One region of the Emergencia sp. JLR.KK010 genome, then DNA from elsewhere that is predicted to be linked to it. Evidence: riboswitches for the same ligand, from Rfam matches in the RefSeq annotation. Region 1 holds a riboswitch; each other region holds the start of a gene.
The links. Region 1 has a riboswitch for cobalamin ahead of V1225_RS04790 (energy-coupling factor transporter transmembrane component T). Riboswitches for the same ligand answer to the same signal wherever they lie in the genome.
Positions count from the first base shown of each region.

Region 2: linked by a shared signal. The riboswitch ahead of V1225_RS12930 (radical SAM protein) and the one ahead of V1225_RS04790 (energy-coupling factor transporter transmembrane component T) in region 1 are both predicted to bind cobalamin.
Region 3: linked by a shared signal. The riboswitch ahead of cbiD (cobalt-precorrin-5B (C(1))-methyltransferase CbiD) and the one ahead of V1225_RS04790 (energy-coupling factor transporter transmembrane component T) in region 1 are both predicted to bind cobalamin.

Region 1 covers NZ_CP143550.1:1,008,519-1,018,799, reverse strand. The annotation lists gene V1225_RS04820 (fibronectin type III domain-containing protein) at 1-772, opposite strand, end outside; gene V1225_RS04815 (hypothetical protein) at 788-1,873, opposite strand; gene V1225_RS04810 (DUF4430 domain-containing protein) at 1,917-3,284, opposite strand; gene V1225_RS04805 (fibronectin type III domain-containing protein) at 3,286-4,581, opposite strand; gene V1225_RS04800 (ECF transporter S component) at 4,700-5,632, opposite strand; gene V1225_RS04795 (ABC transporter ATP-binding protein) at 5,611-7,257, opposite strand; gene V1225_RS04790 (energy-coupling factor transporter transmembrane component T) at 7,230-8,138, opposite strand; cobalamin riboswitch at 8,253-8,445, opposite strand; gene V1225_RS04785 (Rpn family recombination-promoting nuclease/putative transposase) at 8,723-9,634, shown strand; gene rplQ (50S ribosomal protein L17) at 9,728-10,069, opposite strand; gene V1225_RS04775 (DNA-directed RNA polymerase subunit alpha) at 10,114-10,281, opposite strand, start outside.
Region 2 covers NZ_CP143550.1:2,679,701-2,689,981, forward strand. The annotation lists gene V1225_RS12910 (HEPN domain-containing protein) at 1-355, opposite strand, end outside; gene V1225_RS12915 (nucleotidyltransferase domain-containing protein) at 348-683, opposite strand; gene V1225_RS12920 (aldo/keto reductase) at 794-1,912, opposite strand; gene V1225_RS12925 (TetR/AcrR family transcriptional regulator) at 1,936-2,535, opposite strand; gene V1225_RS12930 (radical SAM protein) at 2,668-4,038, opposite strand; cobalamin riboswitch at 4,172-4,364, opposite strand; gene V1225_RS12935 (ABC transporter permease subunit) at 4,351-5,136, opposite strand; gene V1225_RS12940 (ABC transporter ATP-binding protein) at 5,133-6,014, opposite strand; gene V1225_RS12945 (TetR/AcrR family transcriptional regulator) at 6,019-6,630, opposite strand; gene V1225_RS12950 (GntR family transcriptional regulator) at 7,127-8,116, opposite strand; gene V1225_RS12955 (Fe-S-containing hydro-lyase) at 8,119-8,676, opposite strand; gene V1225_RS12960 (fumarate hydratase) at 8,695-9,534, opposite strand; gene V1225_RS12965 (alanine-tRNA synthetase second additional domain-containing protein) at 9,549-10,281, opposite strand, start outside.
Region 3 covers NZ_CP143550.1:1,930,422-1,940,702, forward strand. The annotation lists gene V1225_RS09235 (hypothetical protein) at 1-893, shown strand, start outside; gene V1225_RS09240 (sirohydrochlorin cobaltochelatase) at 907-1,707, shown strand; cobalamin riboswitch at 1,785-1,974, shown strand; gene cbiD (cobalt-precorrin-5B (C(1))-methyltransferase CbiD) at 2,162-3,334, shown strand; gene cobI (precorrin-2 C(20)-methyltransferase) at 3,331-4,017, shown strand; gene cobM (precorrin-4 C(11)-methyltransferase) at 4,021-4,770, shown strand; gene V1225_RS09260 (cobalamin biosynthesis protein) at 4,770-5,771, shown strand; gene V1225_RS09265 (glutamyl-tRNA reductase) at 5,768-6,772, shown strand; gene cobJ (precorrin-3B C(17)-methyltransferase) at 6,773-7,504, shown strand; gene cobK (precorrin-6A reductase) at 7,485-8,270, shown strand; gene V1225_RS09280 (bifunctional precorrin-2 dehydrogenase/sirohydrochlorin ferrochelatase) at 8,260-8,724, shown strand; gene hemC (hydroxymethylbilane synthase) at 8,724-9,620, shown strand; gene cobA (uroporphyrinogen-III C-methyltransferase) at 9,596-10,281, shown strand, end outside.

The DNA.
Region 1 (10,281 bases):
TATGAGGGTCTATTCCCAAAGAAGTCAGTGCTACAATAACCTGCACGTTGCTCTCTGCGTTAGCAGTCTTCAAAGTTTCAAAACCTCCGTCTGCCATCTGCTTTTCAGAAAGTACAGCAATTGCGCGATCAACAACGGTCCCAACATCAGTCCTCGTCCGATATGGCGCCAGAGCAGACAATACCATAGCGGTTATGTCCACATCCGCTGCATCGCCAGTCAAAGCAAAACCGCCACCTTCTTTTTCTTGAGATAAAATATTCTCAATCAAAAGTTCCCTGCTTGTAACCTGAGAAATTCCTTCTACCTTTGGAATCTCATAGCCGTCGCAGTCCAGTGCCAGCAGCGCCCAGACAGGTCCGTTGATGCCCTGCTTCTTTACCATTTCAAAGTCTGCTAATTTTTCAAAAAGATTGTAGCCGCCTACATTTGTAGGATCTTTTCCCATGGCAGTCAGGGTCAGAATTACCTTGGAATACTCACTGTACTTACGGGCATCCAGCACACCTTTTTTGTCCGCCAAAACTTTCCCGAGATTTTTATAGTACTTATTATATGTAGCATCTGTAACCGCTGCACCATTTCTGGCAAGTCCAAGGAGTGCCCATTCGTCACCATAAGTCGGATTTGCCAGTTTCTTTGTCATATAGCTTTCGGTCTTGCTCATAGCAGTCTTCCAGCTGACACTTGCTCCATGAGCAGAAGCAGCTGAGGAAAGCACTAGCGTGAAAGCCATTGTCAGGGACAAAAATACACTTAATATTTTTTTCATGATTATCTCTTTCAATTATTTCGCAATTACAGAAACAACGTTCGACCATTGAGTATAAACAGTCTTTCCATCTACAGTTCTGTAACCTCTGACTTTGTAATAGTAACGAGTTCCCTTTTTCAGAGATTTTGTGTTCTTATAGGATCTTGCTTTGGTAGTAAACATCTTGGTAAATCCGCTGGATTTCTTAGTAGATCTGTATACCTGATATCCGTCTACTTTATAGCCTGCGCTCTTCTTCCAGGTCAGGGATACCTTTCCTTTGGAGGCAGCTGCTTTCAGATTGGTAATTTTAGTTCCTTTTACGCCTGCTGCAATCTTGCTCTGCACGGTTACTTTGCAAACCGGCGCCATAATCGGAGCATCTACATCCACAGTCGGGGTTCCTTCTGCATTCCAATCGGTTGCAGTAGTTGCTACTGTGCCCTTTGCAGAAATTACGTAAGTCTTTCCAACTTCAAACTGTGCCGGGTCCATTTTAATGACAGCATTTCCTGCTTCGTCAGTTACAACACCTTCCAGTGCCACAAAGCCTTTATCAGTTACAACACCCAGCTGTGCATTTGCAATAGCCGCTGCATCTCCTCCTAGCATGCCAGAGAAGCCTTTCAGTGTCAGGGAAAGATCTTCACCTGTGGTGACAGTGGTTTTCTTTGGGCTGAAATAGCTATAGAAGTCAGAATAGAGTTTATCATCTGCGTTGATGGACGCAACGATTCTATCGCCAGCCTTAATTTTTACATTGGAAATTGTCTCTACCAATGCTACATCGTTGACAAAGAACAAAGTGTTCTGTGTCTCAACGCCCCAGAGTTTTGAAACAAAAGGTCCCCAGTTTCCCTCTTCCATCTTGTATCCATCTTTGCAATATGCCTCATGGAAAGCCTTCATGACGTCGTCCACTGTTGCGCCTTTTGAAACCTTTACGGCTACGTCCGCCATGACTTCGCCTTCTTCTGTTACAGCTACATCACCACGATTGCTGATGGTTACATAAACTGTAGCGCCTTTCTCTGCTGCCCAGGACAGGCAGGTCATCGCTGCTGCAGAAGATACTACTAATGTTAAAACCAGCAGCAAAGATACTAATTTTCTTTTCATTTTTTTCCTCCTTAAAATATATATCAATACTTTATAAATAAATTTATTCTGGCAGTTTGCGGCCTACATCTTCACCCGAATCACAGGTATATGCCCACACGATGGAATCTCCATCTTTCAGCGTATAGGCAGAGCATCCATAATTCGGGAACCAGCCGTTTACTTTGTACATCCAGCCGCTTAAATTGCCGCCGTCAAACTCGTAGAGATAGTTGATTCCTTCTATATAGTAAGAACCAAATGCTGGTGTATAAGAAGACTCTACGTGAATTTTCTTATCCCGGCATACTTTATTCAACACATCAAATACTGTGCTTCCCTCTTTTACAGTCACCTTGGTGGTCGGCAAAATCGTACCGTCAGATGGCACATATGCCTCAAGAGCCGGATTCTCCAGTTTGGATAAATCCTGCGCCAAAGTATCGCAGCGAATTTCGATGGATACGGTAATATTCTTAGATTCTGGTTTATCAGAAGGATTGTCATTGGAAGAATTTCCACCCTTGTTGGAAGAAGAACTGCTGCCTTTCTTATCTCCTGTTTTTCCATCATTGCTCTCAGCATCCTGCTGTGCCACTTCTTCCAGTTCCTCGATATCCAGCGCCTTTTTCTTGCCGTCCTTGTGTATTTTCTTGGTGACAATGACGTAATCGCCGCCTTCTGACACGCTGAAAGTCGCCGTCTGACCCTCTTTAGAGAGCTTGGCATCGGAAACATATTCTAAAGTACCTTTTTCCAAATCAACTTTATAGGCATACGCCTTTGTCTCTTTTTCCAGATACATCGGAGCAGTCACACTAATTTTTCCACCAAAGCTGCCGTCCTGATAGAAAGAGACCACCTGCCCCTGCAGCGAAAGTTCCGCAAGAATCTCAGAAATCTGACCATAGTATGGTCCTTCTTCCTGTGCAGTCAGGTTCATGGTAACTGGCTTTTTCAGATTTTCTCCTGCAATCACATAAGACAATTCTTTGTCCTTTTTAAAATCAACCGTGTAGTTTTCAGACCCCTTTTCTTTAGCCAGTTTTTCTGCTTCTTCCGCAGGCACCACATCGCTGTTATCAGCCTTTTTAAAAGCCTTGATATCATCTTTTAGCTGTTCGTAGGCGTCCTTTTCTGTATTGTACTCACTGGCCTCATCCTCCGCTACTGCTTTGGCTTTGTCTATCTGCTGCGAGAAGGCAAGCAGTGTATATGGAGCATACTGCCCCTCTTCATTTCCGGCATTTTCCTTCTGTTCATCGTAAAGACTCTGAGCAGCTGTAATCTGTTCCTGCAGAGAATCACCGTAGTCAGCCTTCTCAACATCCATGTCATAAATCAGATACGCTGCGATAGCAATGACGATAATTGCCACTGCCGCTGCCCGGATTCTCTTCATTCTGACTTTCTTTTCAAATTCTTTATCCATACTATTTTACTTTAACCTTCTTTATCAAACTGTAGCTTCCGTAAAGCTTATTTCCCTTGGCATCGGTTCTGTAAGCTCTAACTTTAACGTAATAGGTCTTTCCCGATTTCAGACTCTTCACAGTCTTTGACAAGGTGGACTTAGAAGCAGACACAGTCTTGCTTGCCGTGAATTTGCTGTTTGTCGAGTAAACAATCTGATATCCGCTGGCATTTGTAACCTTTTTCCACTTTACTACAAAGGTCTTTGCTTTAGAGGATTTCAGTGAGGAAATTGCCGCCTTTGCAGGTTTTGCCAGAGGTTTTTCACCATCTGTCATATCGAAAAGACTGTTCTTTTGGTTTATAAATCTGTCATAGGCCACCAGTCCATAATACCCCTGCTCTGTTGCCATACCGTTGATAACCGGCGGGTAGCCGTCTGCAGCAGTATTTACATGTCTGAATCCACCCTGTGCATCGTAGAAGGTCATCAGACCATCAACTGCACTTTTGCCATTCTTAACAAAACGCTCATCTTTTCCCGGATCAATCCCCAGTGCTGTCATAGCTATGATAGTCTGTACAATGCTTTCAGCGTTCTCAATTCCCCATGAATCATAGGTACCGTTATCTTTCTGCATATCTGACAGGCATTGCACAGCCTTATCCACAGCTTTCTTTACTTCACTGCGACTAGTATACGGTGCTAGTGCCTGCAGTGCCATAGCCGTAATATCCACATCAGCTTTCGCTCCAGACAGTGCAAAACCACCGCCTGCAAGCTGCTGCCCCAAAATTTCCTGAATCAGTTTATCTCTGGTTGTCTGCACCTCCACGCCTTTTACCTTTGGAATTGTATAATTCTTAGAATCCAGTGCAATAAGCGCCCAAATCGTTCCATTGATTCCCTGCCACTTAATCCGATTGAAATCCGCCAGCTTTTCCAGGAGATTATAACCGCCTACATTGCTTGGGTTCTTGCCAATAGCACTGAGCGCCAGAATCGTTCTGGAATACTCTGTGTACTTTTTTGCATGAAGAACACCTTTACATGCTTTGACGGTTTTCACCACATCGTTATAGTAATCGCTGAAAAGCTGGTCATTCAAGTTTGCACCAGAACGCGCCAGTCCCAAAATCATCCATTCTGTTCCATAAACAGCACCCTTTTCATTCACCTGCTTTGTAATATAGGTCTTCGTTTTTTCAAGTGCTTCATTGTACGGAGTGTCACTGTCCGCTGCGAAGGCAAAGCTTGTCATGAACGACAAAACCAGACAAAACGCTACAAACAAGGATAGTAGTTTTCTTTTCATAGATTCCTCCTTAATACAACTAAATCTTTCTAGTCAGATTTCACTTTTCTTACTCTTTTAGAAATTCTTGTAAAGCAAGGACTTGTCATCAAATCACTCTGTCAACCTGCGAAAACCATTATTTGTATATTCCATACTTTATTTTAATCCTCTCTAATTTCTTTATGATGCTGTTGCCAAACAGAAACACGCATAGCGCCGCTGTACTGCCGTGGTACGCATCATAAGGTGCGCCTGAGATGTACAAAAGTCTCATCTGCTCAATAGATAATGCTGCTCCAGGTGCGCCCGCTGATGTTACCAGTGCGCATATATTCATAATCCCTCCGTAAAGGACGAAGGTTGTAACAAAGGTAAATATTGCCAAAGTCACGCCGTCTACAGGCAGTCTCTTTCGCTGCAGCAGCACACCCGCTAAAAGTCCTAGAAAGCCGAAAACATAAAGTCTCCATCCGAAAAAGGTTCCGTCTGTACCCGGCCATATCTGATAGCATACATATGCAATCAGTATTCCGAATATCACGCACAGTACTGGTCCCATAATTAGCTTAAAGTGGCGTGATTTCAGCTCATCCAGGTCTACCTTGTTAAATGCCAAACCTGCAAGAAATCCTAGAATCCCCCAGCAGAACATCTGCCACGGTGTCCACGGTCCCTGCCCCATATAAAAATTGCAGACAAACCGGGATACTGCGCCAATGAGGAAACCTGCCTCCGGTCCAAGAGAAATACCTGATATGATGATCATCGCCGTGCCAATTTGCAGCGGCAGTGAAATATGGCAAAACAGCTGCAGACTTACTGTCAGCGCCGACATCATAGCAATCAAAACGATTTCTCTCGCTTTTGGCTTTCGCTTTTCAAAGACCATGAAGAAAGGAAGCATGGTATAAATCAGCAGAATCACGCTGACAATCATAAATTTGCTCTTTCCAAACTGCAGTCCGATAAAAATTGTCAGAGGCATTGCCAGAAAAATCAGGGCTGCCGATACCAGCGTCCGTTTACGATGCGCTGCTTCTACCTGCGTTAAATTGTAGCTTTTAGCCATGTAGCCACCTCCTCACAGGTAATACCGTCCGGCTTCCACTGACGAATAATCTTGTTTGCTGTGGTGGTGTAAAAGTTGTTACCGGAGAAGAAGGTCTTCGGATTGCCAATAGATACAATGTCTCCGTCAAAGAACATTGCGCACTTATCCGCATATTCTGCGCAAAACTCTACATCGTGGGAAACCATAAAAATGGTCACGCCGCTTTCCACCAGCTTTCGCAGAATCCCAGCAAGGGTTCTCTTGAAAAAAGGATCAAGCCCCTTAGTCGGCTCATCCAATAGCAAAATCTTAGGCTCCAGCAGAAGGATTTTACCAAGTGCCAGCCTCTGCTGTTCTCCACCGGACAAATCGTAAGGATTCGCCTTGCGAAGATGCTCTATTTCCATCAACTTAAGCATAGCATTGACATGCTCAATTCTGCGGCTGTCTGACATTTTCATAAAATGCAGAGCTTCCAGCAGTTCCTCTTCCACTGTAATCTCTGTAAAAAGCGCCTGGGGATTTTGCGGAAGCATAGACATGATATCCCTGTCAGTTTTCACCGTGCCCCGCTGCGCCTTTAGCATGCCTGCAATCATTTTCAGGGTCGTGCTCTTTCCGGTTCCATTTCCGCCAAGAAGACAATACCACTGATTCTCTTCCACGGAAAGATTCAGACCCCGCAGTACTTCACCGCTTTCTCTGCTGTATTTAAACCAAAGGTCTTTCACCGTAATCACTGCCTTGCCGGAAGACTCTGCCGGCTGCTCTTCTGCTGGTGTTGTGACCTCCGGGCTCTTTCCCTCCAACAGTTCTGCCGCCTTCAGTCTGCCCTCTCTGATGGTCAACGGGCTCTTTTCGTCAGGCAATACACTAGAAAAAATTCTCATCACTGCAGGCAGCCCATAGAACATTGGATGCCTATCCTCTTCTGATTCTCCGGACAGGAATTCTCCAATTTTTCCCGGCTCATCAAAGGCGATAACCTCACCTTTGTCCATAACCATGACTTTGTCTGCCATAGGGAATATCTCCTCAAGGCGATGTTCCGAAATAATAATGGTCGTACCAAGATCTCTGTTAATTTTATATATGGTTGATAAAAATTCTGAAGCCGCAATAGGATCCAGCTGGGAAGTCGGTTCGTCCAGAATCAGAAGCTTCGGTTGCATTGCCATAATAGACGCCAGATTGAGAAGCTGCTTCTGTCCGCCAGACAGTTCGCTTACATTTTTGCGAAACCAGCCCTGGATGTCGAAATAGCTTGCCATTTCTGCCACTTTTCGCTTAATCGTCGCATTGTCCATGCCCAGACTTTCAAGGCCAAAGGCAAGCTCGTGCCAAACCTTATCCGTAACAATTTGATTGTCCGGATTCTGCTGTACAAATCCAATTTCCGTTACACTGCGCCGATCATCGAGATCTGCCACAGGCTCACCGCAGTACAAAACCTGCCCCTGCAAATTGCCGTAGGGAATCAAATTTTTCTTCAGTTGTTTCAAAAGAGTGCTTTTTCCGCAGCCCGACTTGCCGCACAGTACGATAAACTCGCTGGGCTCTATAGCAAAACTTACATCCTTTAAGGCGTTACCTTCCGCTAGGGGATAAGAAAAAGTCACATGTTCAAGTCTAATTGTTTCCATTTATATTCTCCTATGATGTCGACAATCATCGGTGCCGCTGATAAAATTGCGTAGCTGATTAAAATCAACGCCGTTGTCAAATCCAACTGCGGAAGGACCAGTTTCGGATAAAAGTACATGTTGGTGACCCCTAGATAAGCACCATAAAATACCGGAGATGCCGTCACTGCCATCAATATCAGCATGGCAATATCTCTTCTCGAAAACTTGAAGAGGTGAAAGCTTGTTCTGCCCTTCAGCCCATAGCCTCTGGCTTCCATAGAGTCAGCACTTTCAATAGATGCTTCCAATGACCATGCAATTAAGATGGATACTTCCTTTAAAAGCTGTCTGGCGCGTCTGATTAAATTTCCTTCGGTATGACTGCGTTTCATGCATTTTTGCCCCAGCGTAATTTCCGCAAAGCGGTTTTTGAGCAGGGGGATAAATCTGAAAATCATGGACAAGGTCAGCCCCAGCACTGGTGCAACTTTTCCGAAGAGGTAAATCAGCTTATCCGCTGTAATAATTACGTTGAAGCAGGAAAACCACACAACCACGGCAATGAGCATAACCGCAGATGCAATACCGTAAACGATAGACTCCGCTGTAATTCTGTTGGTATTGATATACATCAGCACCGTTTCTCCATTGTTGTTGAAAAACATGTTGATAATTACCATGACAAGGAGCATCGCCAGCGAAATCCCAAGGTTTAGCTTCAGGCTCTTAAAGCCTTTGAGCACGAAGGCATAGCTCCAGGAAAATACCAGGCTCACCGCCAAAAAATACGGTGAAATAGAAAACATAGTAATACCCACAACCAGCGCAAAATAGGTAATGTTGACAAGTGGGTGAAAGGAACAAAATTCCGCTGTTTCACCAAGTCCTTTATTTTCCATGGCTCACCTCCTGTGATATGATATCATTATCCTCAGACAATAAAAAAGCTGTAGCACAATGGTGCTACAGTCCGTTTTTTCTGTATCTTCTATCTCGCTTAGCCAATAACCGTCAGCCGCTTTCATATTCCATGCAGGTCTTCTGGCTCAGAGATCATCACACTGCTATCCTTCCCGACGTTTCATCACGAAACGTTAGTGGTTTCTTAGCAGCATTCCTTCAATACAGCGACGGTAACCGCGCAGGACTCACACCTGCTTCCCTCTTAGCTGACAACTTGTCAGAACATGAAATAGTTTCATTCAATTGTTTCTAATGATTTATATACAGTATAGCACAGGCGGAAAGCTTTGTACAGTATAAAACTCTGCTTCCAAATCAGTTTACCATTTTTACAAAGTATTTTCTCAAAACATAGCTGGCAGCCCGTTTCTTCTTTCAGTCTATCATCTTCCAAATTCTGTATTGACTAGGGGATTTTTCCATGATAAAATTAGTATAAGGAGAAAAAGGCAAACTTTTACTATTTTGTCATTTTCTCTTTTTTAGTTTTTGCTGATTTCGTTCAAAGAAAGGGAGAAATATGAAACAAAAATCACAATTACGCCTGACTGATGATCTGGTCTTCTACTTTGTCTATGCATCCGATACAGACGCATCCCGCCATGCACTTATGGCTATGCTGAATCTGGTTCTGGACCGCAAAGATGATCCCATTACAGAGGTTACCGTTCTAAACAGCGTGCACAAAGGCTTCAAACCGAGCGATAAAGGCACGATTATGGACATCCGCGCCAAAACCCATGATGGAGAGCAGTTCAACGTGGAAATGCAGAATAAAGTACAGGATGGCTTCGAAAACCGTATTCTGCTGTATGGCTGCCGCATGACAAATTCTTCATTGGATTCCGGGGAAAACTATGATAAAATGAAGAAAAACGTAGTCATCTCTTTTGTCAACGGCATACAGTTCAGCCATATTCCGGATTTCCATACCCGGTTTATCATGGCAGAGGACACCTACGGGTACCCTCTGACTGACAAGCTGGAAATTCATTTTCTGGAGTTGGGGAAACTGCAGGCGCAAGATCCTTCGCTGATGAGCCCGTTGGAGCAGTTCTGTTCCTATATAAAATACGTTGGTGATGACCAGAAAGAAGACTATGTTGCAAAACTCTTAGAAACTGATGAGGAGGCAATCCATATGTCCGATCGGGTATACAAAAATGTTACAGACGATGAAGTCTTAGAAGTTCTCTTATGGCATGAGGAGATGGCAAAACACGACCGTACTACGGAACGTGATGCAGCCAGACGAGAAGGTCTCGCAGAAGGTAAAGCAGAAGGTATAGAACAGGGCATCGCCGCCCTTATTTTGGATAATCTGGAAGAAGGAAAGACGCAGGTACAGATTCTCTCTAAGCTGCAAAAGCACTTCTCCCTAACCGAGGATAAAGCACAAGAGTACTATTTAAAATATAGCAAGACGTACTAAGCGTTCCCATCCATAAAGAAATATAGAATGAACAAACCCTGCAAGGCGTATGCCTTACAGGGTTTTCATGTTTAGTATTAAGTTGATGTTTGATTATACTAATTCTACGAACACTACTTCAGCGCAATCGCCTCTTCTAGGTCCCAGCTTCAGAATTCTTGTATATCCACCGTTTCTGTCAGCATACTTTGGTGCAATTTCATCAAACAGCTTGCTTACTACGCTTTCGTCGTAGATGTATGCCAGCGCCTGTCTTCTTGCGTGAAGGTCGCCGCGCTTTGCAAGTGTAATCAGCTTTTCTGCTTCTCTTCTAGCTTCCTTAGCTCTGCAGTCAGTAGTAGAAATTCTACCTTCTCTGAGCAGATCAGTTACCAGATTTCTCAGCATAGCTTTTCTGTGAGCAGTAGGTCTGCCCAGTTTTCTATATCCTGGCATATCAATTCTCCTTTCACTTCGTTATTGTCTGTCTATGCAAATGATTAATCGTCGCTTGGTTTGAGACCAAGTCCTAATTCTTCTAATTTTGCTTTCACTTCGTCGAGGGACTTCTTACCAAGGTTTCTAACCTTCATCATATCCTCTTCGGTGCGTTCGGTTAATTCTTCAACAGTGTTGATTGCAGCTCTCTTCAGGCAGTTGAAAGAACG
Region 2 (10,281 bases), 1.4 Mb from region 1:
CTTCCGCCTCGTCTACCTGACGCTTTACATCTTCCTTTTCAATCACAAAGAAATCCTCATAATCACTCTCTGTTCTTAAAGAAAATGCGCTCTTAATAATATTAGAGAGCTGCTTTTCAAATACACCCGTCTTTATATATCTCATTTGAAAATTGGAAATCACTCCTGAATGTTTGCGGAAATCCAACCCATCTAAAGCAAGTACTGCACGTGCTGCATGAAAAATTACATAATAAGAACGATTTGCTGCAGTATCATACATCCCCATTTCCAGAGTTCGCCTAGCGTCAGTCAAATACCGTTCAGCCTTTGACAATCTGTATAAGCATAAGTCCTTTTGCTCCTCACTATACAATACTGATTCCCTCCTTTATTACATTCTGAAAAAAAGGCAAAGAATCAGAATAGCGATGAAAGGTTTCTGTATCCTGCAGCTTAATCGAAAGCAGTACGCCATACTGCAAGTCAAGTTCCGAAGACAAGTCACTGACTTCTCTCCTGTAAGCCGCCAGCTCATTTTTTGAAAGATCCACAAGTGCCAGAATATCCAAATCTGACTCTTCATCATTATCCCCTCTAGCATAAGAACCATAAAGCCAAATATGATTTAGTTTGTTCCCAAAAATATGGCACAGTGCGCTGCGAAGCTCTTCTAAAATATGATTCAGTTCCAGGATTCTCACTTGCACCACCTCCTTGCTTATTTATCCCTATTATACTATTTCCATTATAGAAAATCCATACAAAATTATAAAGAGCTGCAGGCATCTTTTACCTACAGCTGCTTTAATTCTTATAACAACTCTTCCGTTACCTTTTTCAACTCTTCTCTAATTGCGATGTGCTGCGGACATGCTTCCTCACATTTACCGCAACCGATACATTCCTTCGCCTGTTTCAGACCGTGACCGGAAACCAGCCAGCTTTCCTGATGCTGCGCCATGGCTTTGTCCCGATAAAGGGTCAGGTAGTTCATGGCAGTAAAGGATCCGGAGATGCCAATCTGCATCGGGCAGACCTTTGCGCAATAATTACAGACAGTACACGGAATCATCGGTATCCTTGCCAGTTCCTCCTGCGCATTTTTCAGCGTTTCTCTCTGCTCTGCAGTAAGTCCTGTAAATTCCCTCATGTAGGACAGATTATCTTCCATCTGCGCTACATTGCTCATGCCGGAAAGTACTGTCATCACCCCGTCTAAATCAGCCGCAAAGCGAACTGCCCACGAAGCAACCGATGAATCCGGTTCTGCTTCTTTAAAAATCTTAACGACAGATTCCGGCGGTGTTGCCAACATGCCCCCTTTTACTGGTTCCATAACGATAACCGGCTTGCCGTGTTTTTTTGCCACTTCGTAACAGCCTCTGGACTGTACAGTCGGATTTTCCCAATCCGCATAGTTAATCTGCAGCTGCACAAACTCCATCTCCGGATGGGCTGTCAGAATTTCTTCCAGTTCCTCCGGGGTAGAATGAAAAGAAAATCCGACATGCTTAATCAGTCCCGCCTTTTTCTTTTCCTGCACCCAGTTCCACATATCATACTCGTCGAAATAACGGCTTCTGCCCTCTCCCAAATTGTGCAGCAAATAAAAATCGAAATATCCTGCGCCTGTCTGTTTCAAAGAAACCTCAAACTGTTCATAGGCTTCTTCCTTGGTCTTGCAATTAATCCATGCTGCATTCTTTGTGGCTAGCTGAAAGCTTTCCCGTGGATATCTTTCAACCAGCGCCTTGCGAATCGCATCTTCCGAACCAGCATAAGCCCAGGCTGTATCAAAATATGTAAATCCCGCTTCCATAAACAAATCGACCATTTTACTGGTTTCCTCTACATCGATGACGCCGTCCTTCTGCGGCAGTCTCATCAATCCGAATCCCAGCTTCTTAATGTCTTTCCCAAGGTCATTCATCACATTTCCTCCTTTTTGTTGAATTAAAGTGCGTACGCTTTGAAAATCTCTGGCAGACAGGTCTCGCAAAATTCTTCTGTGCGCGCTCTCAGACTGTAGCTGCCGTCACTTACACTCCAGCAGAACATCTGCCCGTAAAGTATATCCGCCAAAGTATGGGTTAAAACTTCTGCCGGCGTATCTTTTGCCAGATTTCCTTCTTCTACCCCTGCCTGAATCAATCGGCTGATCGAATCCAGATCAAACTTGAGCTTTCCACGGGGACCTGTCTCCTCCGAAGAAGAAATATCAGACAAACTTCTGATCCACTCCTGAGAAAGCTTATATCCGCTGTCTTCAATATATGCCGAAAAATGCACCATATAATAGATGATTTTTTCTATGAAAGTATCCTGCAGGCTCATGGCCTTATCCAAAACCTCGCTGAAAGCACCATATCCAAGCGCAAATACAATATCCTCTTTCTTCTTAAAATAAGTATAAAAGGTGCCCTTCGAAACACCTGCCAGTGCAGTGATCTCGTCAACTGTCGCCTGAGAAAGTCCTTTCTCTGCGATAATTTTGCTGCCTGCATCCAGCAGTTTTTTCTTTGTTGCAAGGGCAGCAATCTGTCTGCTCGTCATAAGCGTGCCTCCTTTTTCTTTATTATACTGTATAATTGACTATCAGTCAATGACTTATAGTCAATTTTAAAAAAACTGCACTGCTTGATATTTCCTCATCAAACAGCGCAGCTTATCTCTTGCAGCATATGTTTATTTCCTATCCTGCTCCCACAGTTTATCTGCCACCGGCGCCCAGTTCTTTGCATATTCTGTGCACTTTCCACAAAGATGCTCACAGGATTCCGGCGCTTCTAAATCCGTAGATTTTGCTCCGGTCTTCTTTACTAATTCCTGCAGAATTCCTGGGTTTTCCAGCATAGGGCAAGGCCGCAGATGATTGTCATTAAACGGCTGTCCATCACGATATGCAAGAAATAGCGGCTGACGCAAACAATCAAGAAGTGACTTTTCTTTGATATTAGCGCCGGAGTAGTGAATAAATACACAAGGTTCCACGTCTCCGTTGGCATTGATATGGCAATACCTTTCCCCTGCCGCAATGCAGCCATGTACAAACTCTCCATCGTTTTGAAAGTCAATCGCAAATATCTCTTTACCACCTGTAATACCGCGGATTTCCCTGATTTTATCGTGCATATAAACTCTCTGTTCCGGTGTCAAAAGCAGTTCTGTACTCGCATTGACACCCACCGGCATATAATGGAAATACCATGCAAAAACACAGCCTTTATCGATAAGCATATCCAGGAATTCATCACTGGTTACAGTCAAATAGTTCTTGCTCGTATAGCAAATCGACACACCGAAAGGAATTCTCTTTTCATGCATCAAATCCATCGCCGCCAAGGCTTTCTGGAAATGGCCTTCTCCTCTTCTCCCGTCGTTGCTTTCTTCAAAGCCCTCAATGCTAACCGATACAAAGAAATTACCTACTCGAAGAAGGTCGTCACAGAATGCTCCATCAATCAGTGTACCGTTGGTAAACGCATGAAATGCACAATCGCTGTGTTTTTCGCACAGACGGATAATTTCCTTTTTCTTAATCAGCGGTTCGCCGCCGGTGAACAGAAAAGCGTGAATACCCAATTCTTTACCTTCTGTGATAATTCTATCCATATCCTCAAAAGAAAGGTTCATTTTATCGCCATATTCCGCAGCCCAACAACCGGTACAGTGCATATTGCACGCTGTTGTAGGGTCCATCAGAATAATCCATGGAATATTGCACTGGTATTTTTCAGACATTTTCAGAGAAGTCTTGTAACCACGAAAACCAGACTCATATCCAGCATTTAAAGCAACGGTCTTCAAAATATGCGGATCCACATTGCGCAAAATATTTTGTGTATAATGGGTCCACTTGCTATTCGGGTCTTTTGCCAGCTTTCTCAAAAGTTCATAGGAAGAACCTTCCCATGCGTCTCCTAAAATTTTCTCCAGCATATTAATCATAGGAAGCATAACTTCGGTCAAATCCTTTTCCTGTCCCTTGTTGATAATCGACTCCAAGCCTTTTTCGAAGGCTTTTCTTTCCATGATATGTTTTACATCCTTTACCAAAATATTCCACCTCCAGTTTATTCGTCTCTATGAAGATATATTTCCTTTTTTTCGTAACATATTATACTGCACTTTTCAAAAATTAGAACTAGACAATTTCCTGGATTTGACTAATCAAAAGCTGCACCAAAATGGTGCAGCCCATATTTTCTGCATGTCTCCTAACTCAAAGGGCATCGTTCTTACTCACCTTCCCGTTTCCAGGGGCTAGTCTAAAACCCTCGAACAAGAACTCTCCCTTACAGTGGCGGTACCGTGCAGGATTCTCACCTGCTTCCATCTTAGCGCCCAATCCAATCGGGAGAACATGATTTAATAAATATCTTTTTTTACATACCGCAAATAGCCGGCTCCAATCCCAAGCAGCCCAATTACCATCCCGATTGTCACCAGTGTCCCATCGAGACTGCCCGCTGTCACGATATCCGCTCCTTCGCAGTAGGCGAAAGGCGTCACATATTTTAAAAACGCCGCCGCTTCCGCAATGTTGGCAATGAGATTCAGAAAATACATCATAAAAGCGATGCCAAGTCCGGCGCCCACGCTGCCTTTACGTGTGAAAGCAGAAATCCCGAAGCAAATCCCCGCCAGCTCCAGTTGCAGCAGATAATACGCAAGATGCAGCAAATTGATTTCCCTCCAGGGAATCGCTTCACCTACCGCCGCTATAGCGCACACAGAAATCCCATAAACCAGCAGATTCATCGCCGTCACCTGCACCAATACCGCAAGGAGTTTTTCCGTCACGACCCGCCTGCGGCTAATCGGATGGGTCAGCAGGAATTCAGCCGTTCCATCTTTTTCTTCCTTGCTCAAAATGCCAGCCGCGCACAGACAGGCATAGAATGCGCCGCCAAGCCCCAGCACATTCCCACATTCAATAGCATAAAATCCGGTCAGCATGCCGAAGTTCAGACGGTCCATTCCAAAAGCGTCGGAAAAAGAGCCCATGGAAGCAAACACATCGCCAACACTCTCCATCTGTCCTTTCATCTCCGGAAAGAGGAAGATGCAAACTGCCAGAAGAAAAGAAATGGCAGCAGTCCAAATCAAAAACGAAACGCGTCCCTGTCTCAACTCATGTCTAACCAATATCACAGCGCCTCACCATCCTTTTCATAATAGTGAAGAAATACCTCTTCCAAATCCGGCTCAGATACGGCGAGATCCGCAATCTGTCCATCCGCAAGCCTTCTCAGCAACTTGTTCATATCGCCGCTGTAAAGAAAGCTGGTCTGCCCCGCAATCTCTTTCCGGTCACGAATTCCGCAAAGTCCGTCAAGATTTACGCTGCCGCAAACCGCAACACGCCTGGCGCTGGTGCGAGAAAGCGCCTCTACACGATCGCAGGCAATGATCTTCCCTTCACGAATGATTGCGGCACGGCTGCAGTTTCGCTGCACCTCTGACAAAATATGACTGGACAAAAAAATAGTCGTTCCATCTGCATTGCGCTCCCGAAGGATTTCAAAAAATTCTTTCTGCATCAGTGGGTCAAGACCGCTGGTCGGTTCGTCCAGAATTAAAATTTCCGGCTGATGCTGCAGCGCGCAGACAATGGCGACTTTTTTCCTGTTACCAAAAGAGAGTTCCTCCACTTTTCGTTTCTCAGAAAGTTGTAATCTTTCACAAAGCCGCACAGCTTCCTTTCTGCAGTCCTTTTTTCGCAAGTCCGCAGACAGCTTCAAGATATCTTTCACCCGCATTCCGCGATAAAAAATTGCTTCCGACGGAAGATATCCAGTCCTGGCAAGAATCTGCTCTCTTTCTTCGCAAGCAGCAAGTCCGCTCACCCAGGCGTCTCCTCCGGTCTTTTTTATGAGCCCCATCATCGTGCGGATTGTCGTAGATTTCCCTGCGCCGTTGGGACCGATGAATCCAAAGAATTCTCCTTCGGAAACGGTCAGACTGACGCCGGAGATTCCCCGGTTTTTTCCATAATATTTAGTCAAATTTTCTAACTTGATTGCATCCATCTCGTCACTCCTTCCAAAGATAAATACTTTTCCAAAATGCGATCAGTCTGGTAAAATCCTTTTCCATTTCTGCCGTATTCACAGGTCCTCGCTGCACCATCTCCCACAGATATCCTTCCGACGCCCAGTACATCTCCCTGTACATCATGGGAATATCCAGTCCTGGCACAAACTGCGCCGGATCAAAGTTGATACGGGCGCGATCCGCTTTCAGGTTAAAATACTGGTGATAGCTTTCAGAAACAGCTGCGCAGATTTCCGGGTCCTTTTCGTAAAATGCTTTGATGGTAAAATTCGCCATGTCCGGATACTGACTGATCAGTTCCATTTTTGCCCGCATGCCCCGTTCCATGCTCTCAAACAGCCCCTGCTGGCTGTAGCATTCGCATTCGGTCAAATAAGCAATGGTCTTCTTTGCACAAGTATCCCACAAAAACAGATATAATTCCTTCTTGTTGTGAAAATAGTGGAACAGCAGCGATTTGCTGATTCCCGCTGCCTCTGCGATTTCACGCATAGGACTGTTATGATATGTATTCTGCGAAAAAACCTTGTAACCTGCATTGATGATTGCTTGCTGTTTTTCTTCCGGCAAAGAAAAAAATTTTTCGTTCACGGTAACTCCTCCATTCCCGACCGACTTTATTCTATTATAAAGCCGTTGACCGATTTTGAGAAGGGTGCAATTCCTTCTATCCAGTTTCCTGGTATTTTCCTACGGCAGGTTTTGCATATGATTGTGCATATGTCGCCACTTCATCACTAATTTGCACAACTTCCACTCCTGCTGGTTGTGCAAATCCTACTGCCCACGCTGCCTCTTGCACAACTTTTGCGCTCCGTAACGCGAAAAAACATTTTTTTCATCAAAAAAGTTGTGCAAAACGAGTCATTTTTATCTTGCTTTGCACAACATACATAATATTAAACGCCACGATTTTCGTAAAAGTTGTGCAAATTACTTTTTTCAAGCTTTCCCTGCACAACCGAACCAACAAAAAGTTGTGTAGAAACAATTTTTATCGCATCATCTGCACAACCGCAATCTGAAAACGCGTATCTCCCGCAATACATTCTTCTGACCCTGCGATTAAATATCACAGATAACGCAATCACATGCTCCGCTTCTTGTTCATCACCCGTTTAATCTGATCTACCACGTGGAGAAAAGACCCCTTGTCCACCTTATAACTATAGGAAACCAGTTCCCCGCCCCGCTCGCAAAAGCTGCGCAAAAACTGCTTTTCCTTAGACACTATAAACGTTTCATAGCCTTCCGGCACGATGACTACATCGTTCTCAGCAAAGAACTGTTCCTCTTTTCCAAAGAACCCCGCAAGCTGCGTCGCCATCCCTTCACTCCAGCTGCCCAGCCCCTGGCAGTTATTTCTGACTACACCCGCGAATGCGTCGCTGGCGCAGAAAATGCCCACCTTCTGCGTATCTCCAATTTTAGCCAGACGGACAATGGTATGCACCGACGGCGTCATGGCAACCATCGCAAGCGGTTTATTGCTTCTGAGGTAGGATTCCACCTCTGTAAAATGGGTGGACGTAGTTAAAATCAAATCGTAATCCGCATTGAGACTTTCCGCCGCTTCCTCGATTCTATCAAGATCAAAGGCTGCCGTCTCAGCATAGCCAATCTGGGAAAGCTGCCCCTCAATCATCTGTAGCGTCTCAGGATTACAGTCCACCAAAGCAACCTTCACCACATCGTATTTTTCCGCAAGCCCCCTCAGCTTCAGATCTAGATAGATTTCCATTTCTCTCGGCGTAAACCCCAGACTTTCCAGTCTGGTGAAGAGTTGGTCGATTGCTATCATGGCTTTTTCTTTACGGCTGGCAAAATCCTCTTTCTGATCTATGACAAAAGAACCGCTGCCCTGTACCATCTCGACAAAGCCCTGCTCCTCCAGATATTCATAAGCGTGCTTAATGGTGCCGCACGCTACGCCGATTTCTCCGGAAAGATCCCGCACCGTTGGCAATTTAAACCCCGCAGCCAGCTTCCCGTCTTTAATTGCATCGGAAATTCGCTCCGCAATTTGCTTGTAAATCGGCTTTTGACCTGCCGTGTCCAGTTTAAAATCCACAAACATAGCTATTTCTCCACGGCAAGATATGCTTTCCTGCCATCTTCATACAGATTATTTCCCTGACTATCGATGATCACAACTGCCGGAAGGTTTTCCACTTCCAAACGGCGCACCGCCTCTGCGCCCAAATCTTCATAGCAGACTACTTCCGCTTTTTTGATGCACTTGGCAAGGAGCGCTCCAGCACCGCCGATGGCGCCAAAGTATACCGCACCGTTTCGTTTCATGGCCTCGATTACCTCTGGCGAACGCTTGCCTTTTCCAATCATGCCCTTAAGGCCCAAATCCAAAAGCGCCGGTGCATATGCGTCCATACGGTAGCTGGTCGTTGGTCCCGCAGAACCGATTACCTGGCCCGGTTTTGCCGGTGCAGGTCCTACATAGTAAATAATGCTGTCCTTCACATCAATGGGAAGCGCCTTTCCCTCTGCCAAAAGTTCGCAAAGCCGCTTGTGCGCAGCATCTCTTCCCGTATAAATCACGCCACTAATCAGTACATTATCTCCTGCGCGCAGGTCTTTTGTCTTATCTGCCGTCAGCGGCATCGTAATTTTCTTCTCCATATCTTTCCGCCTCTCCTTCTATAATACTGCACTCTTATGTCTGGTTACATGGCAGTTGATATTGACTGCGCACGGAAGCCCTGCAATATGGGTTGGCAAGGTCTCGATGTTGACTGCAAGCGCCGTAGTTTTTCCGCCAAAGCCCTGCGGTCCAATACCAAGTGCGTTGATTTTCTCCAGCATTTCTTTTTCAAGGTCTTCATAGAACGGATTTGCATTTCTCTCATCTGCCGGACGCATAAGTGCTTTCTTCGCAAGAAATGCCGCTTTGTCAAAGGTGCCGCCAATGCCTACGCCCACCACGATAGGCGGACATGGATTAGGTCCTGCATCCTCTACCACCTTCAGAATAAATTCTTTTACACCGGCAAGACCGTCAGAGGGTTTCAACATCTTAATCTGGCTCATGTTTTCACTGCCAAAGCCCTTTGGCGCAACGGTAATTTTTAAGGCGTTGCCTGGCACGATGTCATAGTAAATCACCGCCGGCGTATTGTCTCCTGTATTGACTCTATCGATGGGATCCTTGACGCAGGATTTGCGCAGAAAACCTTCCGTATAGCCCTGGCGCACGCCTTCGTCTACAGCGTCCTTCAAATTTCCGTCGATGTGCACCTCCTGCCCAATCTCAAGAAAAACGCATGCAAGACCGGTGTCCTGACAGATTGGCACTTCGTCTATATCTGCAATCTGATAGTTCTCTTCGATTTTATCTAAAATATTTTTTGCAATGTCAAAAGGCTCACAGGCTTTGCATCCTGCAATAGCACCTTTGATATCCTCCGGCAGATGGCAGTTTGCCTCGATACAAAGGTCTCTGACCGTCTGTGTAATCTGTTCCGCTTTGATTTCTCTCATGATATGTTCCTTCCTTAAATGTGCAGCTTAATTCTGTTCAAATCGCCGGTTTCAACATCCCAGCGCTCGCCTACAAGACCGATAATCAGATACATCTCCTGCATGGAGTCATAAAAGATTTCTTTCAGCAGGCGGAAGTTTTCAATCTCACCGGTAGAACGGACGTGGATTCTAGGGCCCGTGCAAGGGTGTACCAGCTCGCCGATTTTCACGTGATCCTCGTCAAAAAAGCTGACGGAAAGATCCTGCGCGATGTATTCGTTGACTGCATTTTTCAGCGCATCGATGTCGATATCCGGTTTTTCCTTAAATCCCAAAGAAAAGCCCCTCTTGATATCTCCATGATAGCACTTCTGGAAAAGTTCCTGGGGCATGCAGTGCTCCACAAGGTCTTCTGCGGTATGCGCCATCTTACGATAACGAACGGACTTGTGCACAGTCTCCGCAATATCCTGAGGAAGCGGTCCAAATAAGTTCGGTCTGGTAATGATAATCTGCTCCCCTACACCGATTAAAAGCTGTGCGTTGGTTTTCAGGAAAGGAAACAGTAGTTCAAAGTGCTCGATGATAACTCTGCGTCCCTTCTTGATGGCTTTTTCGGTCGCTTCTGCCAGTTCGTGCATTTGTGTAAATGCAGACTCAAAGCGCACATCCATGTGATAAGTATGAGGTGCATAAAACCCTTCGTCTTCATCTACATCTAAAATCGGCAGTGGTCTTACATTGACGCCGCTGTCATCGTTGCAG
Region 3 (10,281 bases), 920 kb from region 1:
GTGTCTACCAAAGCTTTTCTGATGAAGAACTGCTCGCTTATCTAAGGCGTTTAGCGTCAGAACTGGGGTATGGCCCTACGCAGGGAGAAGTATTTTGGATATTGAAAGACTACATCAAACAAAGGTTTGGTAAATGGCCTTATGCGCTTCGTGCTGCAGGGCTTTCCGCGTCAGCAGGTAAAGGCGGAAAAACTATGGAGCAGATGGAAAAAGAGCGATTGCATAAGGAAAAGCTTCTTGACATGGTCAGAGAAAAAGCACTGGAGCTTGGGAAAATTCCGCATCCCAGAGATCTGCCTGAGGTTTGCAGGGAAATCAAAAAATATTACAGCGGCTGGACTTCTGTTATTAAAGCTGCAAAGCTGGATGCTGATTTTCTTAAAAGAGCAGTCTATAAGATTCCTGATTTAGAACTGGAATATATCAATATGCTGGAAGCAGTTAGAAATTTTGCTCATGAAATAGGACGAAGTCCTCTTCATGGAGAAATTGAACAGGCTGTTAAGCAGGCGCTCATAGAGCGATGCGGCTCCTGGCGCAATGCGCTGTTTCAGATTGATTTGGAACCGGTCCTCCGAATGGAGCCTTTTCACGATATTTATATCGACCATAGAATGACAGAAAATCGAAGGCATCATTCTGACAGTCTCTATGGCTGCTATTATAAGGTATTGAATCTGGATGAAGATGATAGAAAGCGCCTTGGTATGGTAAAAGATATCTATCTGAAAAACGGAAAAATTCCTATGAAAAAGGAAGTGCCAAGACAGCTGCGGCAGGATTTGCACGAAAAATGCGGTTCCTGGGGTAACGTTCTCTATCAGATTGGCGTTACGCCAAAGGAATACTACGAGGAGAAAAATAAAAAGAAAAATAGTAATCAAGGAAAGTAAGAGGAATAAAAAGATGAATCAGAAACAAGACACCGCGATTCTGGTAGTCAGCTTTGGCACCAGCTATAACGAAAATAGAAAGGTCACAATAGATGCTATTGAGCAGGCAGTTGCGGATGCTTTTTCAGATTATCCGGTGCGGCGTGCTTTTACCAGTCAGATGATTATTAATAAGCTAAAGAAAAGAGATGGACTTCATATCGACAACGAAGCTGAGTCACTGCAGCATGCAGCAGCAGATGGATTCAGAAAGCTGGTGATACAGCCGACACATTTGATGAATGGAACAGAGTATCACGACCTTCTGCGCGATGTGGAAAAACATAGAGATCTTTTTGCAGCTGCAGTACTTGGAGAACCTCTTTTAACTGATAAAGAGGATTTTGAGAAAGTTGCAGCTGCCATGGTGGAAGACACAAAAGAGCATACGGATGAAAAGACGGCCGTGGTGTTGATGGGACATGGAACAGGTGTTGAGGCAAACAGGGTATACTTTGATTTGCAAGATGAGCTCAGAAAACAGGGACACCACAACTATTTTATCGCAACTGTGGAAGCGGTACCAACGCTGGAAGATATTCTTCCTGCCTTAAAGGAAGGCGGTTATGAAAAAATTGTGCTGCAGCCTTTAATGATTGTTGCAGGCGATCATGCCAATAACGATATGGCAAGTGATGATGAAGATTCATGGAAAACGATTCTGGAAAAAGAGGGCTATGCGGTGCAGTGTGTACTGCGAGGCATGGGGCAGATTCCTGCAATCAGAGAAATTTTTGCGCAGCATACAGCAAGGGCATTTGAAAAGCTTAAATAAGCATCCCGATAAACGGCTGCTTCAAGCTGGTGCAAATTGCAGTTGACAGCCGAAAACGATTGTAATATAATTCTGTTAAACAACTTGAAAATATTGGTTGATAAAATCGTAATATGGAATCAGGTGAGAGTCCTGAACAGTCCTGCTGCCGTAATGACGGAGTTTTTATGCAAGGCATATGGCCGGTCACTGGGAATCGTTCCTGGGAAGGCGCATAAGAGCGTTGACGTCAGAGTCGGAAGACATCCCAATATTTTACCATGAAAGTCACAGGATATGAGTTTTAGGGTAATAATAGTAAATTCTTCGGCGGCTGGACTCCCAAAACGGAAAAGAAGGAGACAGTGCGAAGAGTTTTACTTAATGCAAGATAAATTTGAACCCGAATCCTGTGGATTCGGGTTTTTCTATTGCAACATTATTCATTGCAGGAAAAGCCTGCAGAAAGGATAATATGGAGAAGTTTACCGTCAAAAATGGAAAAAAACTAAAATACGGTTTTACAACCGGAAGTTGCGCTGCTGCTGCAGCTGCAGCGGCAGCGGCTATGCTTTTTTCTGGAGAGAAAGTCTCTGAGGCGGAGGTTATATTGCCTGCAGGAGAGAAAACGACCATGCAGGTCAGTGAAATAGATATAGATAAGGGTACGGTTTGCTGCACGGTGATAAAAGACGGAGGCGATGACCCTGATGCAACCCATGGCGCAGGAATTTCAGCCTGTGTCAGCAAGGAGCCGATTTCATCGGGAACTTTAGCAGAAACTCGAGATCGTATTACCTTGCTGGGCGGCTGCGGCATAGGCATTATTACAGCAAAAGGCCTGCAGTGCAGCGTAGGAGAGCCTGCCATCAACCCGGTGCCGAGGCAGATGATCTTTGAAAATGTGCAAAGGATACGCAGGAAGTACGGAAAAGAGGAGGAACCTATATATATAGAAATTTCTGTGCCTTGCGGTGCGGAGATTGCAAAAAAAACATATAACCCAAGACTTGGGATTGTTGGGGGGATTTCTATTCTGGGAACGACAGGTATTGTCGATCCTATGAGTGAAAAGGCTCTTGTCGATACGATTAAGACTGTGATCGACAAACAGTATCAGGAGAATCCGAAGCGGATTCTTATCGCCCCGGGAAATTACGGCAGGGAATTTTGCCGTGAGTATCTGGGACTGGATATCGCAAAGGCTGTATCCATCTCTAACTATATTGGAGAAGCTTTGGATTACATTAAGTTTAAGGGGTTTGAGGAAATACTTCTGGTAGGCCATACAGGCAAGCTGATCAAGCTGGCAGCAGGGATTATGAATACCCATTCCTCTTACGCTGATGGCAGAATGGAGATTATCGGTATGCATAGTGCCGTTTGCGGTGCTGACTGCGATACTGTAAAAGCAATTGCAGAGTGTATTACCACCGATGAGGCGTTTGCTCTGATTCAGGAAAAAAATTATTATGAGGAAGTAAAAGCAAGGATTTTGGAAAAGGTTCTGTACCATCTCCATTTCAGGCTGAAAGGACAGGTGAAAGTTGAGACGGTATTGTTTACTACAGATCGAAACCATATTATGAAAAGCCCTGGTGCAGACCGGCTTGCTGAAATGATACGAAAGGATATGAAACAGATATGAGTGGAAAATTTTATGCAGTAGGACTGGGACCGGGAGATCCACAGCTGCTTACAATGAAAGCCATCAATGTAATGAAAGACTGTCATGTTATTGCAGTGCCAAGAAGCGGAGCAGCAGAAAACGTGGCGCTGAAAATTGCGGGAGATTACATCTTGGACAAGGAAATCCTGGAATGCGATATGCCCATGATTAAAGATAAAGAAGAGCTTAATCGCTGTCACGAGAGGTCTGCTGATGCCATTTCCGAAATTTTAGAGCAGGGAAAGGATGTGGCGTTTCTGACCTTAGGAGATCCGGCAATTTACAGCACAGTCATGTACGTGCATAGAAAACTCGCCCAGCGGGGTTATCAGACAGCAATGGTGCCGGGCGTTCCGTCCTTCTGCGGTGCGGCGGCCAGTCTGAATATATCTCTTTGCGAACGTGAGGAAATGCTGCACATCATTCCGGCGACCTATAAAGGAAGTCAGGCGGAAGAACTGGAAGGCACGAAAGTGCTGATGAAGTCAGGCAAAACCATCATGAAGATTAAAGATCAGCTGGCTGACAAGAAAGCTATGATGGTAGAATGCGCCACCATGGAAAATGAAAGGGTATATCAGGACCTAAAAGAACTGAAAGAGCAGTCCAGCTACTTTTCGCTGATTATAATTCCGTCGGAAGACAGACAAAAGGAGAGTTAAACTATGATTTATTTTATCGGAGCAGGTCCGGGCGCTGCAGATTTAATTACTGTCAGAGGGGCGGAGCTTCTAAAGAAAGCAGACGTTATCATTTATGCAGGTTCTCTTGTGAATCCGGCACTTTTAGATTATGCTGGTAAAGACTGTAAGATTTATAACAGTGCCAAGATGACTTTGGAAGAGGTTATTGCGGTGATGAAAGAAAACAAGGGAAAGGAAGTAGTTCGGCTCCACACAGGAGATCCTTGTATCTACGGCGCGATTAGAGAGCAGATGGATATTTTAGACCGGGAAAATATGGAATATGTTTCTGTACCCGGCGTCAGCTCCTTTATCGGTGCTGCAGCAGCATTAAATGCAGAATACACTTTACCTAATGTAAGCCAGACAGTCATTTTGACAAGAATGGCAGGAAGAACCCCGGTTCCTGAGAAAGAAGAAATTTCTAAACTGGCTGAACATGGAGCAACCATGGTAGTATTTCTAACCTCCACCATGTTGGCTGAGCTTTCTGAACGACTCATTGCAGGCGGGTACGCACCGGACAGCCCGGCGGCGATTGTTTATAAGGCAACCTGGCCGGACGAAAAGGTGGTTCGCACCACGGTGAAGGACATCGCAAAAGCTGCAGAAGAAAATGGTATCAATAAAATGGCGCTGATTATGGTAGGCGGTTTTTTAGGCAGCGAATACGAGCGTTCTAGGCTCTATGATCCGTCTTTTACTCATCTGTTCAGAGAGGCGACAAAATAATGAAAAACATCAGTATTCTGGCATTTACGGCTAGAGGACAAAGCCTGGCAGAGAAAATTGCAGAAAGGCTGCAAGAGACGTGCAGTGCGGAGATTTTCGATAAAAGAAAAGAAAGCGCGAGAGAATATCTGAAAGCAAACTTTGAGAAAAAAGACACTTTTCTCTTTATCTGCGCGGCAGGCATTGCCGTTCGCCTGATTGCACCGCTGATTAAAACCAAGGATCAGGATCCGGCAGTAGTAGTCATGGACGAGTTTGGCAGATTTTCCATACCGCTGCTTTCCGGCCATCTGGGCGGCGCAAATGAAGCGGCGGCAGAGTTTGCAAAGGTGACGGGAGCGGAGCTGGTGCTGACTACGGCTACCGATATCAACGGACAGTTCGCAGTAGATGTATGGAGTAAATATGCAGGCTGTCATATTATGGATATCAGCAAAATCAAGTTGATATCATCAGCGATTTTGCGAGGAGAAAAGGTGGGGATTTCCAGCGCATTTCCCTTTGAGGGAAAATTGCCGCAGGCTCTGACTCTCGATGAAACGGAAAGTGGTATTTGTGTCAGCCTTGCCGGAAATCAGAATGTTTTTCAAAATACCATTAATTTGGTGCCGCGCATTGTTACTATCGGTGTCGGATGTCGTAAAGGTGTCAGTGCAGAGGTTTTTGAAAGGTTTATTTTGGAGCAGCTGGCAGATAAGCACATTGCGATTGAAGCGGTAGAACAGCTGGCTTCTATAGATTTGAAGAAATATGAAACCTGCATTCTGGCATTCTGCGACAAATATGAGATTCCTTTGGTTACTTATACGGCAGAGGAGCTGCAAGAAGTGCAGGGGTGCTTTGTACCATCAGCACTGGTCAAATCAGTAACGGGTGCTGATAATGTTTGTGAGCGCAGCGCGGTACTGGCGAGCAATTACGGAACAAAAATATTATCAAAGACCAGTGGAAGCGGCTGTACCTGCGCCCTGGCTATGAGAGATTGGAAGTGTAATTTTTGAATATCATTATGTCATATATTGATTATAACATGGCGGGGCTTAGAGAAAGAGAGATATTCTCCTGTACAAAGACGCAGACTGCAGAGCTTTATGATAAGCTGAAGGAAAAAGAGGAGATACTGGGGGCGGTTCTCATTGCCACATGTAACAGGACAGAGCTATATCTGTCTCTCAAGGACGAAGCAGTATTAAACCCTTTTAAGGAGCTTTGCCGGATGATAGGGGTTGAGTATGGGACTTACGCCTATATGAACCGGACACTGACAGGCGATGATGCGATTATCCATCTGTGTAAAGTGGCAGCGGGTGCTGAATCTCAGATTTGGGGCGATGATCAGATTGTGACACAGGTAGATGATGCGCTGAAAGCTGCCCAAAAAGCGGGGGTGACAGATACTCTGCTCAATGTCATTTTCAGAAATGGTGTTAGTGCGGGAAAAAAGGCAAAAACTCTGGTGGATTTCAAGGTTGATGACAATTCAACTGCTTCTCGGGCGGTCAAACTGATTCGTACCAATCCGGCACTGAAAAAGGTGCTGGTCATCGGAAATGGAATGATTGGACGTCTGGTTGCGGAAATTCTGGTAAAAGAGGGCTTAGAAGCGACGATGACCCTTCGTCAGTATAGGCATGGAGAAAACATCATACCGCAGGGTGTGAAAACCGTCAACTATGGGGAACGTTATCATGCGATAGAGACGGTTGACGCTGTTGTCAGTGCAACTTTAAGTCCCCATTACACTGTATCTATGGAGGAAATCAGCCGGTTGAGCAGAGTACCGGAGGTGTTTATTGATTTGGCTGTACCCAGAGATATTGACCCAAGGGTGGAAGAACTTGCGCATGTGCGTTACTATGATATAGATAATTTGGGCACAGATGTGAGAGACACCCGTATGGAACAGCAAATGAAAGAAATTGAATTGATTATAGAAAAATACATGGACGACTTCCACAAATGGTATAGCTTCAGGGAGCGTCTGTCGAAAGAGGATATCTAAATGAAAATATATGTAGTGGGCATCGGCCCAGGTAACAGGGAATATATGACGCCGCAGGCGAAGGAAGCCATTGAGAAAAGCGATGTTATCGTAGGCTACACTCTGTATGTGGATTTGGTACGAGAGCTTACAGAGGGAAAAGAAGTTAAATCGACTGCCATGAAGCAAGAGGTGGATCGCTGCAAACTGGCGCTGGAATCTGCTCTGAAGGGAAAAACAGTGGCTTTTGTCTGCAGCGGAGATGCTGGCGTTTACGGAATGGCGGGAATTATGGCAGAGGTTGCAGCAGAGCATCCTGAGGTGGAAATTATTACTGTGCCGGGTATTACAGCAGCCTGCAGCGGTGCAGCAGTTTTAGGAGCACCGCTGATTCACGACTTTGCAGTTATTTCTCTGTCAGACCTTTTGACTCCGTGGGAAAAAATTGAAAAAAGACTGCATCTTGCGGCGGAGGCTGACTTTGTGGTCTGTCTTTATAATCCGAAAAGTAAGAAACGTCACGATTATGTCGACAAAGCAGCAGAGATTATGAGCGCTTTCAAAGGCTGGGATACGCCCTGCGGTTATGTAAAAAATATCGGAAGAGATGGCGAAACAGGGGTGGTATGCACTCTTGCTGATTTAAAAAATAATGAAGAAATAGACATGTTTACCACTGTCTTTATAGGAAATAGTCAGACGAAAGTCATCAACGGAAAGCTGGTAACACCTCGTGGATATCAAGACGTGTAAGAAAAAAAGAATACTGGTCTTTGCGGGAACTTATGAGGGTCATCAGCTGGCAAAGGCTTTTGCGGAGAGGAAATGGCAAAGCAGTGCGGATTTCTGTGTTGCTACGGATTACGGAAGTGAAATGCTGACAGATATACCGGGGCTTTCTGTTCTTGAAGGAAGGTTGAACCTTTCAGAAATGGAAGAGCTGATGGCTGCCGGAGATTACGGTCTTGTCATTGATGCGACACACCCTTACGCAAATATTGTCACAGAAAATATTCGAGGAGCCTGTGAGAATCAGTCGATTTCATATTTGAGGCTTCTGCGAGAAAAGGGAAACACCGCAGGTGAGGGTATCATAGAAGTCGCTACCATCGAAGAAGCTGTGAATTTTTTAAATCGAACTGATGAGCGGGTGCTGCTGACGACCGGTGCCAAAGAGCTGTGGAAATATAGTAAAATGAAAGGTATCCAGGAAAGAGCAGTTGCAAGAGTGCTTCCATCGGTTTCATCTGTTGAAAGCTGTATAGCAGCAGGTATCGCTCCAAAAAATATTATCGCTATGCAGGGTCCTTTTATAAAGGAAATGAATCTGGCGGTTATGAAACAGTACGGCTGCCGGTGGCTTGTGACAAAGAATACGGGAAAACCAGGCGGCTTTGATGATAAATTGTCGTGTCTGGAAGAAGGCTTCGGAATTATTGTGATTGGAAGACCCAGCGAGGAGGCAGGATATTCCTTTGAAGAGGTGTTAAGAAAGGCAGCGGACTATTATGAAAAATAGATATTTTCCGGTCTTTGTACCATCTGAGGGGAAGATGGTAGTTGTATTTGGCGGCGGCAATATCGCAACCAGAAGAGTTAAAACTCTGCTGGAATTTGATTTTGAAATTACTGTCATAGCGCCGGAGACTTCCCAGGCGCTGAAAAATCTGACGGCAAATGACAGACTGACTTTGATTACGGACATTTATAATGAAGAATATTTGCATGACTGCTATATGGTGCTTGCCTGTACTGATAACAGACAGGTAAACAAGCAGATTGGAGATGCGGCAAAGAAACGGAACATTTTGGTAAGTGTCTGTGATAATAGGGCAGAGTGTACATTTTATTTTCCGGCTGTCGCAGCGGGAGATGAGGTTACTGCAGGTATCTGCGGTAGCGGACTTTCTCACAGCGTTACGAAAAGAGCTGCAGCAAAAGTAAGAGAAATCATAAAAGGAAAGGCATACTGATGAAAGTAATCGTAGGAAGCAGAGAAAGCAAGCTGGCTGTGATTCAGTCAGAGATGGTGATAGATGCCATTAGAAAATTCGACAGCACCATTGATGTCGGATTGGTGACTATGAAGACCACCGGCGACATCATATTAGATAAAACGTTGGATCAAATTGGAGGGAAAGGTCTTTTCGTCAAGGAGCTGGATAAGGCTTTGATGGAGAAAAGAGTTGATTTAACAGTGCATAGTCTGAAGGATATGCCGATGGAGGTGGATGGCGATTTGCCGCTTCTGGCGTTTTCCGAAAGAGAGGACCCAAGAGATGCGCTGGTTCTGCGGGCAGGTCTTGAAAGGCTGCCGCAAAATCCAATCATAGGCTGCTCCTCAAAGAGAAGGAAACTGCAGGCGCAGAAGCTGTATCAGACAGCGGATATCAGACCGATTAGAGGCAATGTGCAGACACGCCTTGCAAAACTGGACGAAGGACAGTATGACGCTATTATTTTAGCTTATGCTGGGCTGAAGAGGCTAAACCTTGAAGCGCGAATCAGCAAGCTGTTTTCCACTGAGGAAATTCTGCCGGCTGCATGTCAGGGAATTTTGGCAGTACAGGGAAGGAAGGGTTATGAGGTTCCTTTTCTTAAGGATTTCGCAGATGAAGAGGCGAGATTAGTCGCATTGGCAGAAAGAAGTTTTGTCCGGACTTTGGACGGCGGCTGCAGTTCACCGGTTGCAGCATATGCTGTAATTAACGGTGATGAAATCACTATAAAGGGCTATTATGTAGACGAAGAAGAGAACCAATACATAGATGAAATAAAGGGCAGCAAATATCAGGGTGAGAGTCTGGGAAGAAAGCTTGCTCTGAGGATGAAAGGAGGCAGCGCATGGGCACAGGAATCGTATATTTAGTAGGTGCAGGTCCAGGAGATAAGGAACTGCTTACAGTGAAGGCTGTGCGGCTGATTGAGGAAGCGGACGTTATCGTCTACGACCGGTTAGTCAGTGAAAGCATTATGGAACTGATTCCAGATTGCTGCAGACGCATCGACGTAGGTAAAAATGTAGGCAATCATCCAGTTCCCCAGCATGAAATCAACAAAATCCTTCTGAAAGAGGCACAGGCCGGTCAAAAAGTAGTGCGGCTCAAAGGCGGCGACCCATTTGTCTTTGGCAGGGGGGGAGAAGAACTGGAACTATTGGCAGATAACGGAATCCCCTTTGAGGTAGTACCGGGCATCACATCGTCTATTTCTGTGCCGGCCTATGCAGGCATTCCGGTAACGCACAGAGATTTTTGCTCGTCGCTGCACATTATTACAGGGCATGCAAAGGAAGGCGCCGAACTTGCTATCGATTTTGACGCGCTGGTACGGCTCAAAGGAACACTGATTTTTATGATGAGTGTGTCGACAGTAGGCCGCATTGCAAAAGGTTTGCTTCTTGCAGGTATGGAAGAAGATATGCCTTGCGCTGTAATCGAAAACGGAACCTATACAAAGCAGAGAAAGTTCATTTCAGATTTAGCACATATAGAGGAAGCTGTAAGGCGTAATGGGGTGAAATCTCCGGC